3 regions of the Algoriphagus sp. SE2 genome follow, and region 1 is predicted to be linked to each of the others. Evidence: riboswitches for the same ligand, from Rfam matches in the RefSeq annotation. Region 1 holds a riboswitch; each other region holds the start of a gene.
What was found. Region 1 has a riboswitch for S-adenosylmethionine ahead of AAGF08_RS07905 (O-acetylhomoserine aminocarboxypropyltransferase/cysteine synthase). Riboswitches for the same ligand answer to the same signal wherever they lie in the genome.
Positions count from the first base shown of each region.

Region 2: linked by a shared signal. The riboswitch ahead of AAGF08_RS09290 (aminotransferase class I/II-fold pyridoxal phosphate-dependent enzyme) and the one ahead of AAGF08_RS07905 (O-acetylhomoserine aminocarboxypropyltransferase/cysteine synthase) in region 1 are both predicted to bind S-adenosylmethionine.
Region 3: linked by a shared signal. The riboswitch ahead of AAGF08_RS10275 (homocysteine S-methyltransferase family protein) and the one ahead of AAGF08_RS07905 (O-acetylhomoserine aminocarboxypropyltransferase/cysteine synthase) in region 1 are both predicted to bind S-adenosylmethionine.

Region 1 covers NZ_JBCLWJ010000005.1:65,915-72,728, reverse strand. Annotated here, with positions in the region: gene argH (argininosuccinate lyase) at 1-533, shown strand, start outside; gene AAGF08_RS07915 (SulP family inorganic anion transporter) at 634-2,175, shown strand; gene can (carbonate dehydratase) at 2,172-2,816, shown strand; SAM riboswitch class I at 2,912-3,020, shown strand; gene AAGF08_RS07905 (O-acetylhomoserine aminocarboxypropyltransferase/cysteine synthase) at 3,209-4,510, shown strand; gene metX (homoserine O-acetyltransferase) at 4,517-5,569, shown strand; gene AAGF08_RS07895 (DUF2147 domain-containing protein) at 5,587-6,030, opposite strand; gene pdeM (ligase-associated DNA damage response endonuclease PdeM) at 6,102-6,761, shown strand.
Region 2 covers NZ_JBCLWJ010000006.1:89,708-96,521, reverse strand. Annotated here, with positions in the region: gene AAGF08_RS09310 (N(4)-(beta-N-acetylglucosaminyl)-L-asparaginase) at 1-701, shown strand, start outside; gene AAGF08_RS09305 (copper homeostasis protein CutC) at 702-1,448, shown strand; gene AAGF08_RS09300 (VCBS repeat-containing protein) at 1,445-2,989, shown strand; gene AAGF08_RS09295 (CBS domain-containing protein) at 3,111-3,572, shown strand; gene AAGF08_RS09290 (aminotransferase class I/II-fold pyridoxal phosphate-dependent enzyme) at 3,601-4,773, opposite strand; SAM riboswitch class I at 4,880-4,983, opposite strand; gene pth (aminoacyl-tRNA hydrolase) at 5,042-5,602, opposite strand; gene AAGF08_RS09280 (50S ribosomal protein L25/general stress protein Ctc) at 5,683-6,273, opposite strand; gene AAGF08_RS09275 (ribose-phosphate pyrophosphokinase) at 6,301-6,814, opposite strand, start outside.
Region 3 covers NZ_JBCLWJ010000007.1:44,401-51,214, forward strand. Annotated here, with positions in the region: gene metF (methylenetetrahydrofolate reductase [NAD(P)H]) at 1-924, opposite strand, end outside; gene metH (methionine synthase) at 921-3,599, opposite strand; gene AAGF08_RS10275 (homocysteine S-methyltransferase family protein) at 3,622-4,671, opposite strand; SAM riboswitch class I at 4,733-4,831, opposite strand; gene AAGF08_RS10280 (hypothetical protein) at 4,915-6,231, opposite strand; gene AAGF08_RS10285 (PAS domain S-box protein) at 6,291-6,814, opposite strand, start outside.

The DNA.
Region 1 (6,814 bases):
GTTTCCCGGATGATTTAACTACGGGAAGTAGCATAATGCCCCATAAAAAGAACCCAGATGTATTTGAGTTAATGCGGGCTAAAACCAATCAAATTCAAGCTGTCCCCACGACAATCTCCTTATTGTTAACAAATACGACTACTGGATATCATCGCGATTTGCAGTTATTAAAAGAAGAGATTTTTCCTGCTATAGATACGATTAGCAATTGCTTAAGTATGTGCACATTTATGCTGAAATCCATAAAAGTCAAAAAAGGAATTCTGCAGGACCCATTTTTCAAACATGTCTTTTCAGTGGAAGTGGTTAATGAACTAGTGTTGAAAGGAATTCCATTCAGAGACGCATATAAGCAAGTTGGGATGGGTATTGAAGCAAATAATTTTTCACCAGACCAAAACAAAATTTCTCACTCACACGAAGGAAGTATCGGAAATCTTGGATTACCAGAGATTTCTCAAAAAATGAAAAAAGCTGTTAAGGGATTCAACTTTGAAGAAATTGATGCCGCATTTTTAAAACTATTAAGCTAGTCTTGAATGATACTGGAAAATTTGTAATAGTCTAGTCGAAAAATTATAATTTACACAAGTGTTTATTTTAAACGCATTTATATAATTTTAATATTCTTTCATGGAAAGCCTATTTGGTAAGAACATCAAATATGATCTTAAGTCAAGTTTGGTGGTATTTTTAGTAGCACTTCCGCTATGTCTTGGGATTGCAATCGCAAGTGGTGCCCCTCCTATGTCTGGATTGATTGCAGGAATTGTTGGTGGAATCGTCGTGGGTGCTTTTTCAGGATCTCATGTAAGTGTCAGCGGTCCTGCAGCAGGACTCACAGTAGTTGTTTTGGATTCTATTTCTTCCTTAGGGACTTTTGAATTGTTCCTAGCTAGCTTGGTTGTAGCAGGATTGATACAACTTGTTTTGGGAATAATGAAAGCTGGGGTTTTAGGATATTATTTCCCGCATGCTGTAATTAAAGGAATGCTCACCGCCATAGGTTTGATATTAATATTGAAGCAGATCCCTCATGCATTAGGATATGATAAAGATACTATGGGTGATGAGACATTTTTACAGTCTGATAATCATAATACTTTTACAGAAATCTGGTATGCGATAGAGTTTAATAGCCCGGGAGCTATTTTAATTGTTTTAGTAGCATTGGCGATAATTATATTTTTTGAACGACCCAAAATCACAAATCACAGAATTTTGGGTGTTGTTCCTGGAGCACTTTGGGCAGTATTATCAGGAATTTTAATTAACGAAACTTATCAATATTGGAAACCTGACTGGTATTTGGACAGAGAACATTTAGTAATGCTTCCATCTGTAAACAATTTTGGGGAATTAAGTAATTTAATAACCTTCCCTGATTTTTCTTTAATTTCAGATAGTGCTTTCTGGATCATAGCTGTAACAATTGCAGTGATCGCATCAATAGAAACACTGCTTTCAATAGACGCTGCAGATAAGATGGATCCTCAAAAAAGGATTACACCTAACTCAAGGGAATTAGTTGCCCAAGGAATTGGTAATACTGTTTCTGGTTTAATTGGTGGGTTGCCAGTGACGGCCGTAATAGTAAGAAGCTCTGCAAATATTACCAGTGGTGCCAAAACAAAACTTTCGGCTATTTTACATGGAATTTTACTGATTGTTTTAATCTTGGCTATACCTGGGATATTAAGTAAAATACCACTCAGCTGCCTAGCAGCGATTCTGTTTTTTGTAGGTTATAAACTAGCCAAACCAACTATTTTCATTTCAATTTATAAGCAAGGCAAAGATCAATTCATACCATTTATTGTGACTGTATTGGCGATTCTATTAACTGATTTATTGATTGGAATAGGAATAGGCATGGCATTTGGATTATTCTTTGTGATTAAAACTAACTTTCAAAAATCAATCAGGATTACGGAGCATAATGGAAATTATTTGGTACAACTTCAAAAAGACGTTAGTTTTTTAAATAAAGCTCCTTTAATGAAAGAATTGGAAAAAATCCCATATGGGGCTCAGGTGGTAATAAATGCGGAAAAAGCAAGATTTATAGATCATGACATTCAAGAGGTTTTGAATGATTTTATCTTGACCTCTTTTGATAAAAATATTGAAGTAACGACGGAAGGATTCCGTTATAAATTGACAAATTCACTATGAAACCTTACGAAAAACTTCTGCTGCAGAATAAGGCCTGGTCTGAAGAAATGAATGAAACAGATAATACATTTTTTCAAAGATTGGCTCAACAGCAAAAACCTAAGTTTTTATGGATTGGCTGTTCAGATAGCCGAGTTCCTGCAAATCAGATCACAGGTACTGAACCAGGTGAAATTTTTGTACATAGAAATATAGCAAACATGGTGGTGCACACAGATCTTAATATGTTAAGTGTGCTACAATATGCAGTAGAAGTCTTAAAGGTTGAGCATATTATTGTTTGTGGTCATTATGGATGCGGAGGAGTAGCTGCAGCACTCACCAATAATAATTTGGGATTGATCAATAAATGGCTTCGTAATATAAAAGAGGTCTATAAAATGTATAAAGATGAAATTGATGCCATCGAGAACCCTTCTGAAAAAGCAAATAAATTAGTTGAGTATAATGTCATTGAACAATGTCAAGATTTAATTAAAACCTCCATTATTCAAAAATCTTGGAATCAAAGAAAAGCACCTCACGTTTATGGTTGGGTATATGGATTAAATAATGGATTAGTTTCTGAGTTAGTTAAAATTGAACCTGATTTTGAAAATATCAATCCCATTTTCAGGTATGATAAAGATCAATTGGGATAATCATTTCAGAATAATCATCTGAAATTGATAATTCATTTTGAAAATCCAATTACGGTCTATTTATTTGTGTAATCCTTCTCTTTTTTTAGTGTAAGGATTTATAAAGAAGAGGCGAGAGACAGGCTCAATGACCCTCTGGCAACCTGGAAAATCCAAGGTGCCAATTCCTGCCAATTGAGATGGTCTCAATTGGAACTATAAATTCTTTACAATATGTACAGCGGATTTTCTTCTCTTTTTCCCTCAAGACCTTTTCAGTTTACACTTACTCTTTTTCCAACTGCCATACCAATTAGCAGTCAAAAAATGATAAGCCCTTTTATACTTAAACAAGCCTTATCATTTTGTATAAAATCGTATACTCTAAATTTTAACAATAAACTCTCAAATCTATGTCTACTTTAAAATTTGAAACACTTCAGCTTCATGCTGGACAGGAACCTGATTCTACTACAAACTCGAGAGCAGTTCCCATTTATCAGACCACTTCTTATGTTTTCAACAGTGCCGAGCACGGTGCAAACCTCTTTGGATTAAAAGAATTTGGTAACATATATACCCGAATTATGAATCCGACGACGGACGTTTTCGAAAAAAGAATGGCCGCTCTTGAAGGAGGTGTTGCTGCCGTGGCAACAGCTTCAGGACAAGCTGCACAATTTTTAGCTTTGAATAATATTCTTGGTGAAGGAGATAATTTTGTTTCTACCTCTTTCTTATATGGAGGTACTTATAATCAATTTAAAGTCGCTTTCAAGAGAATCGGGATTGATGCAAGATTTGCAAAGGGAAATGATGCGGCATCTTTTGAAAGTTTAATTGATGATAAAACCAAAGCAATTTACCTGGAGACTATAGGAAATCCCGAATTCAATATTCCTGATTTTGAGTCTATTTCTGCGTTAGCAAAAAAATATGATATTCCCTTGGTTGTAGATAATACATTTGGAGCAGGTGGGTATTTATTTCAGCCCATTGCACATGGTGCAAATATTGTCACCTCTTCAGCTACAAAGTGGATAGGTGGGCACGGAACTTCTATAGGAGGCATTATCATTGATGCGGGGAATTTCAACTGGGGAAATGGAAAATATCCTCAGTTTTCAGAGCCTTCAGAAGGATATCATGGTTTAAATTTTTGGGAAGTATTTGGTGAGAATAATCCTTTAGGTCTTCCAAACATTGCTTTTGCAATCAGAGCTAGAGTCGAAGGGCTTAGAGATTTTGGTCCAGCTATTTCACCATTTAATTCTTTTTTACTCCTACAAGGTTTAGAGACGCTTTCCTTGAGAGTTCAAAGAACAGTTGACAATGCTCTTGCAGTTGCAACTTGGTTGGAAAACCATCCAAAAGTACAGAAAGTAAATTACCCGGGACTTTCATCTTCTCCTTACCATACTTTAGCAAAGAAATATCTAAGAAATGGTTTTGGAGGTGTTTTAAGCTTTGAAGTGAAAGGTGATAAAGAAGAAGCTTCTAAATTTATTAACAGTTTGGAGTTGATTTCTCACCTAGCTAATGTAGGTGATGCTAAGACTTTGATAATCCAACCATCGGCTACAACCCATCAGCAACTTTCGGATGAAGAGCAATTGGCTGCAGGTGTGACTCCTACTCTATTGCGAATTTCCGTTGGGATAGAACATATTGATGATATCAAAGCTGATTTGCAGCAAGCTTTTGAAAAAATATAAGTGTTAATGAATTTAAAAAGTCAATTCGCAACGATTACCATGTCTCAGGAATTGTTTCATTCGAGTACCCCATTAGAATTAGAATCAGGTGAGATTCTTTCAGAGTTTGATTTAACATATACGACCTATGGGCAATTAAATGAGAAGAAATCGAATGTAATCTGGGTCATTCATGCTTTGACTGGAGATTCAAATGCTTCGGAATGGTGGAGTGGGTTAATAGGGGAAGATAAATTCTATGACCCATCCTACTATTTTATTATTTGTGCAAATCTTCTTGGATCTTGTTATGGTTCAACCAGCCCTTTGAGTACTATTCCTAACTCGGAGCAATCATACTATTATGATTTCCCTGAACTAACTACAAGAGACTTAGCAGCAAGTTTGGAAAGGCTTAGGGAATATCTAAAAATTGAACAAATTCATACACTTATTGGAGGCTCCCTAGGAGGTCAAGTTAGCTTAGAGTGGGCTTATACCTTAGGGAAAAAACTTACAAATGCTGTGATACTTGCGTCAACAGCAAAAACGAGTCCTTGGGTTATTGGAATAAATGAAGCTCAAAGAATGGCAATTGAGGCGGATAATTCTTGGGGTAAAAAAACAATAGATGCTGGAAAAAAAGGGTTAGAAGCAGCTAGAGCTATAGCAATGCTTAGTTATCGTCATCCAGATGATTTTCAAAAGAAGCAGTTAGATTTTGAGGAAAAATTAGATGGATTTAGAGCTGCATCCTATATAAGATATCAGGGAAATAAAATTTCTAAAAGATTTAATGCTTTATCTTACTGGACCTTAAGTAAAACTATGGACAGTCATGATCTAGGTAGAAAAAGAGGAGGAGTGAAAAAGGCCTTAAGTGAAATTACCGCAAAGGTATTAGCTATTGGAGTTAATTCAGACTTATTATTTCTTTCTGAGGAGTCACGGTTTATATGTGAACATGCTCAAAAAGGAACTTTCAAAGAAATTAATTCAACTGCAGGGCATGATGCTTTTTTAATTGAGTTTGAGCAACTCTCATATTTCTTGAAATCATTTTATTTAGAAAATAAGTAAAGAGGGAGATTACCACATTACTTATTTACTTTAGTCCATTCCACTGTTTTACCAATCCAGGAGAATCCTAAATACCCCTTCACCTCTAACTTCTCCTGTCCTTTAAGTTTTAGCTCGCATGAATAGGTTTTCCCTGAATTGGGATCGTATATTTTACCACCCTTCCAGATTCCATCATCATATTTTAATCCCTCTAGAATGGTTAAACCCATAACAGGCCTATTTCTTAATTCTTCATTTTCGTTTGCTTTATCAAGTACAGGGGTACCATCTTTGTTAGGGTTATCTAACCAAATAATTTTACCTAAGTATTGATCGCCTGCATTCATAATTTCAATTTGAGCAGTCTTCTCTGTATTAAGCCAAGTACCCAAAATAAGTGAGTCTGATTGTGCTTGTATATCAAAGGGATTCAAAAAAAGAATACAAATTAGAAGCGAAGCAAAATGACAATTTTTCATAAAAACCTCTTTAGTAATGATCTATTTCAATATAGCTTTAGATTTAATTAAATAATTTATAAAGATAATACATGATTTTAGCATCTCAACAGATTAAATTTGAGGAACTTACTCTGATTCTATTAAAAGAAAAAGCTGTTTGGGTACCTGAAATTAATTCAATCTTTATAGCAGATTTACATTTTGGTAAAGCCGCACATTTCAGAAAATCAGGAATCCCAATCCCCGAACCAATTCATCAGGAGGATTTAAATATTCTTTATAGTTTATTAACTACTTATGATCCTAAAAATGTTTACTTCCTAGGAGATTTATTTCACAGTGACTTGAATAATCAATGGAATACGCTGAATCATTTTTTAAGAGGGTTTCCGAATATCAATTTTAACCTGGTTTTAGGAAACCATGACATCCTACCCTCTTCAACCTATGATCTATCTACTTTTAGCGTTTTCAAAGAACCTTTGGAAATAGAAAACCTTATTTTATCTCACGAGCCTTTAGAAGAAATTAGAGATGGCAAAATAAATTTATGCGGACATATCCATCCAGGCATAAGACTTGTGGGAAAAGCTAGACAATCAGTCAGGCTTTCCTGTTTCTTTTACCGACCAAATCAATTAATTCTTCCCGCATTTGGAAGGTTTACAGGCTTGGCATTAATACAGCCAAGTTCAAAAGATCAGGTTTACGGAATCACAAAAGAAAAGGTGATTCCAATCCTTTCCTGATTTTAGATTGGTTATAAGTTATGCACTGATTATTTTTGACCAGAAATTTTATT
Region 2 (6,814 bases), on a different contig from region 1:
GAGAAGGCATCACAACCTTGGATGCATCTATTATGACTGGAGATGGGGCATGTGGGTCTGTTGCATTCGTAAGACAGATTAAACATCCTATTTCATTAGCTAGGGTTGTAATGGAAAAAACTCCACATGTAATGATAGTAGGAGAAGGGGCCAGACAATTAGCAATAGCAGAAGGATTTCCTTTAGAAAAGGAGGAGTTAAGCCCAAATGCGAAAGCTGCCTATGAGAAATGGAAAATAACAAGCAAGTATAAACCAATTATTAATATAGAGAACCACGATACGATAGGTATGATTGGAATAGATAAGGATGGAAATCTTGCTGGAAGTTGTACCACAAGTGGTTTGGCCTATAAAATGCATGGAAGAGTAGGAGATAGCCCGATAATAGGAGCGGGACTTTTTGTTGATAATGGAGTAGGTGCTGCTACTGCAACTGGCTTGGGAGAGTCTATCATAAAAATATGTGGTAGCTTTTTGATTGTTGAATTGATGAGACAAGGCAGGACACCTCAAGAGGCATGTGAAGAAGCTGTAAAAAGACTAATTTCAAAAAATGACAATATCAATGACCTTCAGGCAGGCTTTTTAGCGATCAGTAAAGAAGGAGAGTTCGGAGCGTACGCTGTACATCCCGGATTTAATTTCGCAAAAGGCACCTTATCCTCTAATATTATGATAGATTCTAAAAGTCACTTTTAAATGAATAAGGTTGTTCTGGAATCACCCGTATATAGTGTTGAGGCAGCTTTAGAAGCAGCAGAATATGGAGTAAATAGACTGGAGTTATGTTCCAACTTCCCAGAAGGGGGAGAAACGCCCAGTACAGGAATGTTGAAGTTTCTTAAATCGGAAGTGGATATTCCTATTTTCGTCATGATTCGACCAAGAGGAGGGGATTTCGCCTATTCCCAAAAAGAGCTTATGGTGATGAAAAGGGATATTGAATTGCTGGGTGATTTAGGAGCAGATGGATTTGTCTTTGGCGTATTGGATTATAATGGAGCTGTCAATATTTCTGCCTGTGAAACACTAATACGAACTGCATCAGGGAAACCTTGTACTTTTCATCGTGCCTTTGATGCTGCGTCAGATCATTTTGATGCTCTCGAAGAAATAATTGGTTTAGGGTTTGAACGAATTCTAACTTCGGGCGGAAAGAATACGGTGACTGAAGGCATAGAGTTATTGAAGAGTTTAATTCAGATTTCAAGAGATAGAATATCAATTATGCCTGGAGGTGGAACTAAGCCTGAGCATGTTTCAATTTTAGCGAACGAAGGATTTTTGAAAGACATTCATGCTTCTTGCAAAATTTGGAAACCAAATAAAAACAACTTTGTAAATCCAAACGTTTCATTTTCAGATGATCCTGAATCTTTTAAAAAGCACCTGTTAGTAGATCAAGAATCGGTATCTAAGTTTCTTGAAGCTATTGAATCTTTATGATTTCTCTTCGCCACACAGTACTCATTTTAATTTTGGGATTGTTTTCCTGTAGCCCAATATCTGAAAGGAAGCAACCTCCTCCTACTTTAAACCAACTGGCCTCTACGGATCTGAAGCTTAATGGGGAGCAATTGGCAGATGCTTATTGTGCAACTTGCCATTTAAAACCTGAGCCTGATATTTTGGATCAAAAAACATGGGGAGAAAAAGTTCTTCCCGATATGAGAAAAAGGTTAGGACTTTTATTGGACGAAGATATTGGTACGACGATGCCAGTGGATATGGATGTTCCAAAAGGAATATATTCTGAATTTCCATTGATTAAGAAAAAGGATTGGGATAAAATACTTAACTATTATTTAGATAATTCTCCTAGTTCTCCATATCCACAGGAAGAAAAAAGAACGGCCAAACTCGGTGTTCCGGGATTTGAGTTGATTAGGCCATCTTATTCTGAAGTTTTACCAGATTTGGTGACCATGCTTCGTATTAATCCAAATACAGGTGATTTATGGCTTGGTCACAGATTTAAATCCTTATTCATTTTAAACTCCAAATCTGGTTTTCAAATTAAAGACTCAATAGGTACTGAAACGGCACCTGTTGATATTAGATGGGTAAATCCTGATGAATTTGAATTATTGACCATGGGGCTTATGGATCCTTCAAATGATTCCATTGGCTCTGTAAATCGTTTTGAAAAATCAGGTGATAAGTGGAATTCTACAGCTGATATTAAAGATTTAAAAAGGCCTGTTGATATCGAATATGCCGATTTTAATAATGATGGAGTTTTGGATAAAGTTATCAGTGAATTTGGTGACCATGTAGGAGACTTAAGCCTCTATCTTTCTTCAAACCAAAATTGGAATAAAATCATCTTGAAAAGTGCCCCAGGGGCAAGAAAAGTAATTATTGAAGACTTAGATTCTGATGGGGACTTGGATATTCTAGCTTTGATGACACAAGCTAATGAAGGTTTTTTTGCCTTCTTAAATCAAGGTGATGGTATTTTCAAAGAAAAGGTAGTGTTGAGATTTCAACCTGCTTTCGGCTCAAGTGATTTTGTTTACGAGGATATGGATGGGGACGGTTTAAAAGATTTGGTCTTGGTCAACGGAGATAATGCCGATTTATCACAGATTCTTAAGAATTTTCATGGTGTTCGAATTTTTAAAAATCAAGGAGGTTTGAATTTCGAGCAATTTTGGTTTTATCCAATGTATGGAGCAAGTGGTTTGGAAGTTGAAGATTTTGATCAAGATGGCGACAAAGATTTATTCGTATTATCATTCTTCCCGGATAAAGAACAAAAGCCAAATCAAAATTTACTCTATTTTGAACAAACAAAAAATCACGACTTTAATCCATATACGCCATTTACAACCAATGATTCCCATTGGTTAATCATGACAAAAGGTGATTTAGATCTTGACGGGGATATGGATTTGGTAGTAGGGTCCTTTGAGTTTGATGATTTATATTCAAAACCAACAAAGCCCTGGTCTCCTATTTTAATCTTTAAAAATGAAAAGAAATAATATTTTGTAATACATGAATTTATCAGTATTTACTACTAAATTAATTTAATTTATTACTATCTATTTTTATAGATAGTATTTTTTCGGTAAATTATTCTTTCACCTTTAAATTATTTTATCTATGGTTAAGAGTTTCCAAGGAGTTAGAATGGTGGAGCCCAAAAAATCTCCTGCTTCCCAAATATTAGTTAAAGATCATATGAGTACGAATCTGGTTACTTTTAATCCGGAGGATACAATTGATATGGTCTTGGAAGTTTTAACAAAAAGGAAAATATCAGGTGCTCCTGTTCTTGATGAATCAGGTGCCTTAGTTGGGATTATTTCTGAGGTAGATTGCTTAAAAGAGATAATTAAAGGAAAGTATACCAATACCCCTAAATTTCCGGGTAAAGTCAAAGAGCATATGAGCACAGACGTGATTACTTTGGGTCAGGAATTATCACTTTTTGATGCTGCACAAAAATTTTTAGAACTAAAGATCAGAAGATTCCCGGTAATGAAGGATGGTCGATTAATAGGGCAAATAAGTTTGAGTGATATAATCAGGGCATTTCCTAAACTTCAACAGACTACTTGGTAAAAATAAAGGTCCCTGAAAGGGACCTATTTTATTTTGATCGTTGAAGTGCTTTTTCGATGTCTTCAATGATGTCATCAACATGTTCCAATCCAATAGATAGTCGGACTAACCCATCACTTATTCCTACCCTTAAGCGTTCTTCGCTAGATAATTTACTATGAGTGGTGGATGCAGGGTGGGTGACAATACTTCTACTATCTCCCAGATTAGCTGTCACAGAAATCATTTGTAATTGATCAATAAATTTCTGTGCTCTCTCTAACCCCCCTTTTAATGTTAGCGTAATAATCCCTCCGCCGTATTTCATTTGTTTTGTGGCTAAATGGAATTGAGGATGAGATTTTAAGAAGGGGTAATTTACATTTTCTAACTCAGCATTTCCCTCAAAATAGCTTGCTACTTTTAAAGCATTCTCACAATGTCTATCCATTCTTACCCCTAAAGTTTCCATACTTTTTGATAAGATCCAGGCATTGAAAGGAGAAATAGCAGGACCGGTATGTCTTGTAAAAAATTGGACCTCTTTCATTAATTCTTCTCTACCTAGAATCAATCCTCCTAGAACTCTTCCTTGCCCGTCTATATACTTTGTGGCACTATGCGTGACAATATCCGCTCCCCATTTTGCAGGTTGCTGTAAATAGGGAGTAGCAAAACAATTGTCAACTACAAGAATTAGATTATGGGCTTTTGCAAATTTCCCTGCCCATTCTAAGTCAATGATCTGAAGGCCTGGGTTAGAAGGGGTTTCAATGAATAGCATTTTGGTATTGGGCTTTAAAAGCTTTTCCCAATTTTCAATATCTGAAATATCACCATAAGTTGATGTAATTCCCCATTTAGGAAATACGCGGGTTAATAGCTGGTGAGTTGAACCAAAAAGAGATCTAGAAGCTAAAACATGGTCGCCTTGCTGTAAAAGAGAAGCGATACTTCCAAACATTGCGGCCATTCCTGAAGCTGTAGCAATACCGGATTCAGTCCCTTCAGCAGCACAAATTTTTTCAATTAATTCACTTGAATTTGGATTGGCGTATCTAGAGTAGATGTTTCCTTGGATTTCATCAGCAAACATAGCTCTTGCTTCTTCTGCAGAATCAAAAGTGAAACTAGAAGTAAGATATAAGGGTGATGAATGCTCTTTTTGATTGGATTTTGAAGAATTAATCCGAATAGAATTAGTCTCGAAGTGCTTGCTCATAGCGTAATGCCTGAATTAATAATTTAATAAAAGGCTCATCAGTTTGAGAAAGCCAAACCTAAAGCGGTCAAATCGAACTAAAATGGGGTTTTTAAAGAATAAAGCCAATTTATAGTTCCCGCTAAGGGTAGGACTTGGCACCTTTCCCAAGATTCGGGATGGTTGCCAGAGGGTCAATGAGCCTATTCTCTCGCCTCTTCTTTATAAATCAGTTGCCTGAAGTGCTACAAAGTAAACCTCCGTAAGGTTGATTTCCAAATCAATCCTTTCAATTATTAAATTGATTCATGGTTCGTTCAATACCAATAGTACAAAATGCCAAAATCATGTCAATTGCTTTGTCCATTATTATTGGTAATTCCGCAAATTCATCTTGGGTGAATCTGCCTAATACAAAGTCTACTTGCCTTCCTTTTGGAAAATCATCCCCAATTCCCATTCGTAATCTTGGATAATTTTGGCCACCGGTAAGCGCTTCTATATTTTTAAGACCATTATGACCTGCAGCACTTCCCTTAGGCTTCATTCTTAAACTTCCAAAAGGAATAGCCACATCATCTACTAAAACTAATATGTTTTCTTTCGGGATGTCAAGCTCTTTCATCCAATAATTCATAGCTTTCCCACTTAGATTCATGTAGGTGGTAGGCTTAATCAAATGAATAGCCCGACTTTTGTATTTAAACTCAGTTTTAAAAGCCAAGCGATCACTTCTCCAAGAAAGAGATTCTTTATCAGCCAACCTATCGATGGTTAAGAAGCCGATGTTATGCCTTGTTAGTTCGTATTCTGGCCCGATATTTCCCAAGCCAACGATGAGATATTTCATATAGGGATTTGTCCAATGGGTAAAAATAAAAAATCCTGCTCAGTTTAAAGAGCAGGATTTTTATCTTGATTTGTTGAAGTTTATGCTTCTTCTTCTTCTTCTTCAGTCTTCTTTCCTCTAAGCGCTCTTGGGATACCAATAGTAACCAAAGAAACGTTTGGACTAGTTAGGATATCAAAACCTTCGGCTTTTAATTCAGAAACCTTGAAAGATTTACCTAGATCAAGATTAGTAATATCCGCTTCAATGAAATCTGGAAGTTGAGAAGCTAACCCCTTAACTTTCAGTTTTCTTGTTTTGAATTCTAGTTTTCCACCTTTTGCAATACCTGGAGAACTTCCAGAAACTTTTACAGGGATTTCAAACTTGATAGGCTTATCTTCAGTATAAGCCATAAAATCAGCGTGAAGTAACATTTCACTTACTGGGTGAAATTGAGCGTCTTTTAAAACAGCCTTTACGATTGTTCCTTCGATGTTCAATTCAACCAAATGTACTTCAGGAGTGTAGATCAATTCTCTAAATAAAATGATTGGAGAATAGAAATGGATTTGCTCAGGTATACCTGGTCCATAAACAACGCAGGGTACATTGCCAGATTCTCTGATTTCATTTAGAGAGGCACTGTCGAGATTTGCTCTTTTAAACCCTATAATCTCAAGTGTTTTCATAAGATATATATTTAATAAAATTGGTTCTTAAATAAATAAAGAACTGATAGAAGTGTGACCTGTTACCGCATGAATTGCTTTTGCGAATAGATCTGCTACTGTCAAAACTTTAATTTTTGAAGATTTTTGTTTCAAAGGAATAGTATCTGTAATTACCAATTCCTGCAAAACTGAATTTTCAATATTTTCATAAGCATTTCCAGAAAGAACACCATGCGTTACAATAGCTCTTACTGAAGTAGCTCCTTTTTCCATGATAATTTGAGCTGCTTTGCACAACGTCCCCGCTGTATCTACTAAATCATCAACTAGAATGACATCTTTTCCCTCTACATCACCAATTACTTGCATGGAAGCAATTTCATTGGCTCTTTTTCTGTGCTTGTCACAGACTACCATTTCAACTTCAAAATGCTTTGCGTAAGCCCTGGCTCTTGCAACTCCCCCGACATCAGGTGCCGCGAAAATCATATTATTCAGATTCAGTGCGCTCAAATAGGGCACAAAGATAGCTGATCCATTTAAGTGATCCAAAGGTAGA
Region 3 (6,814 bases), on a different contig from region 1:
TGTGCTGGCCTTGCTCATTGTATAGAAATGAAGAGAGGGAACATTCGCCTTAATCAATTCTCTACATTGATTAATAGACCATTCAATTCCTACCTCTCTAACTTCAGAATTCGTCTTACATTTTTCTAATTCATCCATCAAAGCGTCTGGTAAATCCAAAAAGAATGTTCTTGGCAACATTGTAATTTGACCAATAGTAGTTATGGGTTTTATCCCAGGAATTATAGGTACCGTAATACCAGTTTTTCGAACCTGTTCTACAAAATCAAAATATTTTTGATTATCAAAAAACATTTGTGTGACAATATATTCAGCTCCTTTTTCAACTTTTTCTTTCAAACGTTTTAAATCAAATTTCATGGAAGGAGCTTCAAAATGTTTCTCTGGATAGCCCGCTACTCCAATACAAAAATCTGTATGAAAGCTGGCTTCTGTTTCCTCATGTAGGTATTTCCCGTTATTCATCCGAACAATCTGCTCAACCAACTCACTCGCATAGTTATGTCCATTTGGCTCAGGAATGAACTTACCTTCGGTTTTTGGAGCATCCCCGCGCAGTGCCAGCACATTTTCAACCCCAATAAAATTCAAATCTATCAGTGCATTTTCTGTTTCTTCCTGAGTAAATCCCCCACAAAGTAAATGTGGAACTGCATCGATATGGAATCTATTCATTATAGCAGCACAAATCCCAACTGTTCCCGGACGTTTTTTGGTGCTGATTCTTTCAAGTAATCCATTTGGATGTTTCTTATAAATATATTCCTCTCTATGGTAGGTCACATCTACAAAAGGCGGCTTAAACTCCATTAATGGCTCAATACCTTCTAAAAGTTGCTTTAAACTTTGACCTTTTAAAGGAGGTAAAATTTCATATGAAAAAAGCGTTTCATTCGCGTTTTTCAAGTGTTCAGTTATTTTCATATAGGTTGAGAAGCAAGATTAAGTTTGGGCTGATAAGCTAAATTAGGAGAAAGCAATTTCTCTGCTTCTTTGAGAGAAATCCCTTTTCTCTCAGCATAATTTGCAACTTGGTCTTCACCAATTTTGCCCAATCCAAAATACTTGCTATTTGGATTAGCAAAATAAAATCCAGAAACAGATGATGTCGGGTACATCGCAAAACTTGAGGTGAGCTCAATTCCAATATTTTTTTCCATGTCTAGCAATCTTGAAATTTCAACCTTTTCGGAATGCTCTGGACATGCAGGGTAACCTGGGGCAGGTCTGATCCCCAAATATTCCTCACGGATTAATGCATCATTTGACAATGCTTCCTGATTGGAATAACCCCAATATTCTTTTCTGACCAATTCATGTACATACTCAGCCGCCGCCTCGGCCAATCTATCTGCGAGGGCTTTAAAAAGAATATCATTGTAATCATCTCCCGCATTTTGAAATTCGGCAAGTTTAGTTTCCATACCTGTACCTGCAGTTACCGCAAAACATCCCAAATAATCGATTTGATCAGGATGAATATAATCTGCTAAAGAGCGATTTGGTACTCCCTTCCCCTTTTTACCTTGCTGTCGAAGGAAATGAAACTCCCCTATTTGTGCTCCGGATTGATCTAAAACTTTTGCATCATCTTCCACTCTCATTACAGGATAAATCCCAAAAACTGCATTTGCAGAAAGCCATTTCTCTTTAATTAAGCTGTCTAACATCTGATTTGCATCGTCAAATAACTTTTTAGCTTCCAACCCAACAATTGGGTCTTCCAAAATCTTTGGATACCTACCACTCAGCATCCAGGTGCTAAAAAATGGAGTCCAGTCAATATATTTTCTTAAAACACTTAAATCAAGGTTTTCTAAAACGGTATTTCCTAATTTCTTTGGTTTATTTGGATTGAAATTTTCCCAATCAATAACTACAGGGTTAGCCTTTGCCTCTTCATAGGAAACCAGCTGCTTCAAAGATTGCTTTGATTCATGTTCCACTCTCAATTGAGCATAAGTTTCTTTTATCTTTAATCTATATGACTCTTTCGTTTCCTCTGAAATTGCTTCTCCTGCAATAGGGACAGACTTACTCGCATCAGTGACGTGAACAACCGTACCGCTGTAAACTGGATCAATTTTAACAGCAGTATGAATTCTAGAAGTAGTTGCTCCGCCAATTAAAAGAGGAATTTTCAAACCTTGTCTTTCCATTTCTGATGCAACGTTGACCATCTCATCTAGGGAAGGGGTAATTAATCCACTTAAACCAATGATGTCTACTTTGTTTTTAATGGCTTCATCAATAATTTTTTGTGCATCTACCATCACACCCAAATCAATAATCTGATAGCTATTACAGGCCAAAACAACCCCAACGATATTTTTTCCAATATCATGAACGTCTCCCTTGACTGTTGCCATAAGGATTTTTTTAAGGGAACTTTCCTCTTGGCCTTTCTCAGGTAAAGGCATAAATGGTTCTAGATAGGCTACGGCCTTTTTCATTACCCTAGCCGATTTTACAACCTGAGGAAGGAACATCTTACCTTCTCCGAATAGATCGCCTACCACATTCATCCCATCCATCAAAGGCCCTTCTATTACCTTCAAAGGATTTTGAAGTTCTTGTCTAGCAGCTTCCGTATCTTCGATTATGAAATCTAAAATACCTTTAATCAAAGCATGCTCTATCCTTTTTGAAACAGGGTCTGATCTCCATGCTTCATTAACTATTTCTTTTTTACCAGAAGACTTAACTGTTTCAGCAAAGTCCAAAAGTTGCTCGGTAGCATCCTCTTTTCTATCAAAGAGGACATCTTCTACCTTTTCAAGTAGGTCTTTTGGGATATCATCATAAACTTCCAACATAGTAGGGTTAACTATCCCCATATCCATTCCATGATGAATTGCATGATATAAAAAAGCTGCATGCATAGCTTCTCTAACGGGATTATTCCCTCGAAAAGAGAAACTCACATTACTCACTCCACCACTCACTTTCGCTCCTGGAAGATTTTCTTTGATCCATTTAGTAGCTAAAAAGAAATCCAAAGCATTTTTCTTATGCTCATCCATTCCAGTAGCAACAGGGAAAATATTGGGATCAAAAATTATATCCTGAGGATTGAATTTAACCCTGTCAACCAATATCCTATAGCTTCTTTCACAAATTTCAATTCTCCTCTCGTAAGTATCTGCCTGACCATTTTCATCAAAAGCCATTACAACAACCGCTGCGCCAAACTTTTTGATCGTTTTTGCCTGAGCAATGAATTCCTCTTCTCCATTTTTCAAGGAAATAGAATTTACAATTCCTTTACCTTGGATACATTTCAAACCCGCCAAAATAATTGACCATTTTGAGCTGTCAATCATGATGGGGATTCTGCTTATTTCAGGTTCAGAAGCTATTAAGTTTAAAAATTTAACCATAGCAAACTCCCCATCAAGCATGCCTTCATCCATACAGACATCCAAAATTTGTGCTCCTCCTCTTACTTGATCAAGAGCAACTTCAAGGGCCTCGTCGTATTGCCCATTAAGTATTAATCTTGCAAATCTCTTTGAGCCGGTTACATTGGTTCTCTCTCCGATGTTTACAAAATTGATTTCCGGAGTTAAAACCAAAGGTTCTAGTCCAGATAATTTCATGTATTGTTTAGTACCCTTCACCTCAGTCTAATGTTTCTTCTATTTCTTCTTCTATTTTTCTTGGCTTGTAGCCATCAGATAATTGCGCCAAAGCAGCAATATGTTCTGGTGTCGTCCCACAGCATCCTCCAAGAATATTTAGCAATCCTTCTTTTAAAAAGTCTTTTATCTGATTTGCCATTTCATCAGCTCCCTGATCATAAGTACCAAACTCGTTGGGAAGTCCGGCGTTCGGGTATGCACTTACATAAAAAGGAGATTTTTTAGCTAAAACTTTTAAATATGGTCTTAATTCCTTAGCTCCTAAAGCACAATTTAAACCTACCGAAAGAAGCGGGACATGAGAAATAGAAATTAGAAATGCCTCGGTCGTTTGACCAGAAAGTGTTCTTCCCGAGGCATCCGTAATCGTTCCCGAAACCATGATTGGAATTCCCCCTTCTCTTGGATCCAAAGGAAGTCCACGCTCCTCAAAAACATCCTGAATAGCATAAAGGGCGGCTTTCGCATTCAGTGTATCAAAGATAGTTTCTACCAATAAAATATCAGAGCCTCCATCCAGCAATCCTCTCACTTGCTCAGCATAGGCCGTGGCCAATTGATCAAAAGTAATTGCTCTATAACCAGGGTCATTGACATCAGGAGAAAGTGATGCTGTTCTGTTAGTTGGACCTATTGCGCCAGCCACAAATCTTGGTTTATCAGGATTTTTGACAGAAAATTCATCTGCAATTTCACGGGCTATTTTTGCTGACTGGAAATTGATTGAATAAGCCAAATGGGCCAACCCGTAATCTTCCTGCGCAATTGAAGTTCCTGAAAACGTATTGGTTTCAATAATATCGGCTCCAGCCGTCATATAATCAGCATGTATTGCTTTAATGACATCTGGACGGCTAAGAGATAATAAATCATTATTACCCTTTAGCGATTTAGGATGGTTCTTTAATTCAGGAGTTCTAAAATCTTCTTCTACAAGAGAATAACGTTGGATCATTGTACCCATGGCACCATCCAAAATTAAAATCCTTTTAGAAATTTGCTGAAGTAATAGTTCGGTTCTGTTTTGCATTTTAGTTTATTCTTCAAAAAGCTAATCGAGCAAAACACGGAAAAAAGTACCAGGACTCTTCCGCTCATCTATTTCCGCAATTTCGGAATGGGAATTAGCACCTTGATGACAGGTTGCTAAGACGTCGTAGGGCCCTTCCCTCAGTCTTTCTCGATAAGCTGACCAAAGGTAATATCATTTTGCTAATAAAACAGGCTACTTGATCAATTTTGATGACCAGTTTCCCAATATTATTACAAAATATTAAGGTCTTACCCCAACTCCAAAACTCAAATACGGTGCTGACATGTATGAAGACATACTATAATCTCCAAGTTTATAATTGGCTAGAGGTAATTCATATCCAAAAGAAGTATTTAATACAAGATCAAAAAGATTCCTTTGCCCGATGGGAATTCCATACTCTACAAAAATCTCAGGTTTAGCCATTAGCCCACTATTTTTTAAATAACCATCAAAAGCTCTTTGCTCAAATAATTCTGGGAAATTAGGCTTTCCTTTTTGAGTGAGTGTATACCGTATATTTCCATATCCTAAACCAGCCAATCCACCGATGGCAATATTTTTAAATTGAATGATTTTCATCCCTAGGTTTCCATAAACCCTTAAACTATTTAATGAATGATTTCGAAGGTTATTTGCCTCTCCGCTCATAGCTAGATTAAAAACATCAGCACCATAAAGTAGATCTCCACTTTCTCCAAGAATTCTTAATCCCAAATTTGAAGGAGAACCATCAAAAGGATTTAGGCCTGCACTCTCTAACTTTTCATTAAAACCATTCGGACTGGTAAAATGTATTCCATTCAACAAGTAAAAACCTATACTCGCATCTTTATAAAAGAAATTTCTATCCGGTAAAGTCAAACCTGCCCCAACCCTGATAAATGCTCCGCTTTGGGCATTTTCAAAAGAAAGCTCATTCAAGTTCCATTTCCCTTCAAACGGACTAAAAGCGTATCCCAACTTCAATAATACTTCAAGTGCTTCTTCCCTTCCCGGTAAGTCAAAATCATAACTTAATTGGAAGCCCGTTTCTGTTAAAAAATTACCGTAGTACTGGCTCCCTTTTTGAATATCTTGCTTCCTCAAAATGAATCCCTGTGAAGGATTAGATAAAAACTCCTCTAAGTTTTGACTTGAGTTTTGAGGTAACATTTGAAAATTCAAAAAACCTGCCCCAATAGACATATAATGAATTAATTGAAACTTTGACTCCTCAATAAAAGCATACCCAATATTTAATAGAGCCCTCGAGGTTCTATAATTGATCTTAAAGTCATCAAATTCACTTTTCATACCCCGGTTATGATAAAGCTCCATACCAATGACAAAGTCATTGTATCTAGCTTGATAGCCTAAACCTACCGTATGATATTTATTTCTGAGGCCTGTCAATCCTCTATCCTCCAACAATTGATCAAACTGTCTTAGTTTTGCTCCTGAAGTTCCTGCCATTACATAAAAAGAAGATCGTTTGGTAACAATACTCTGAGCAGAAACCTTACAGGAAAGACCTGTAATCAGAATAAAGAGAAAAAGACGCGAAAAAAGGGGCATGAAGTTACTCTGTTTGAAGTCGACACTCTGGTCTTGTTCTTTTATAGGCAAAATTAATGCTAAATAGAATTTTCTGGATTATCTTTTCTATTTAGTTGCTGAATTAATTTTCCGTAGAGCACATCAGGATTAAAGGGTTTTGGGATGAAATCATTAAACCCGATGTCGGTCATCTCATTTTTCACTTCATTTAAAGAGGTAGCAGTTAAAGCTAATATTGGGACGTTTCTTTTTTCTTTATTCGAATGACAACGAATAGCCTTTGCAGTAGAAAAACCATCCAAAACTGGCATTTGAAGGTCTAATAAAACCAAATTAAAATCTCCTTTATCAAATTCCTTTAAAGCCTGTTTCCCATCCGAGGCAATAACCAAATTCCCAACATTCCATTTATTAAGGAATTTTTGAATAAGAATCTGGTTGACATAATTATCTTCTGCAACTAATATTGAAGCATTGGTCAAGGATTTAACAGTACTGATTGAAACATCTTTCGACTTGGTTTTAGAGAACTCATCAATTTTAAATCTCGCTGAAAATTTAAAAATACTGCCTTTACCCTCCTCTGAACTTACGGAAATTT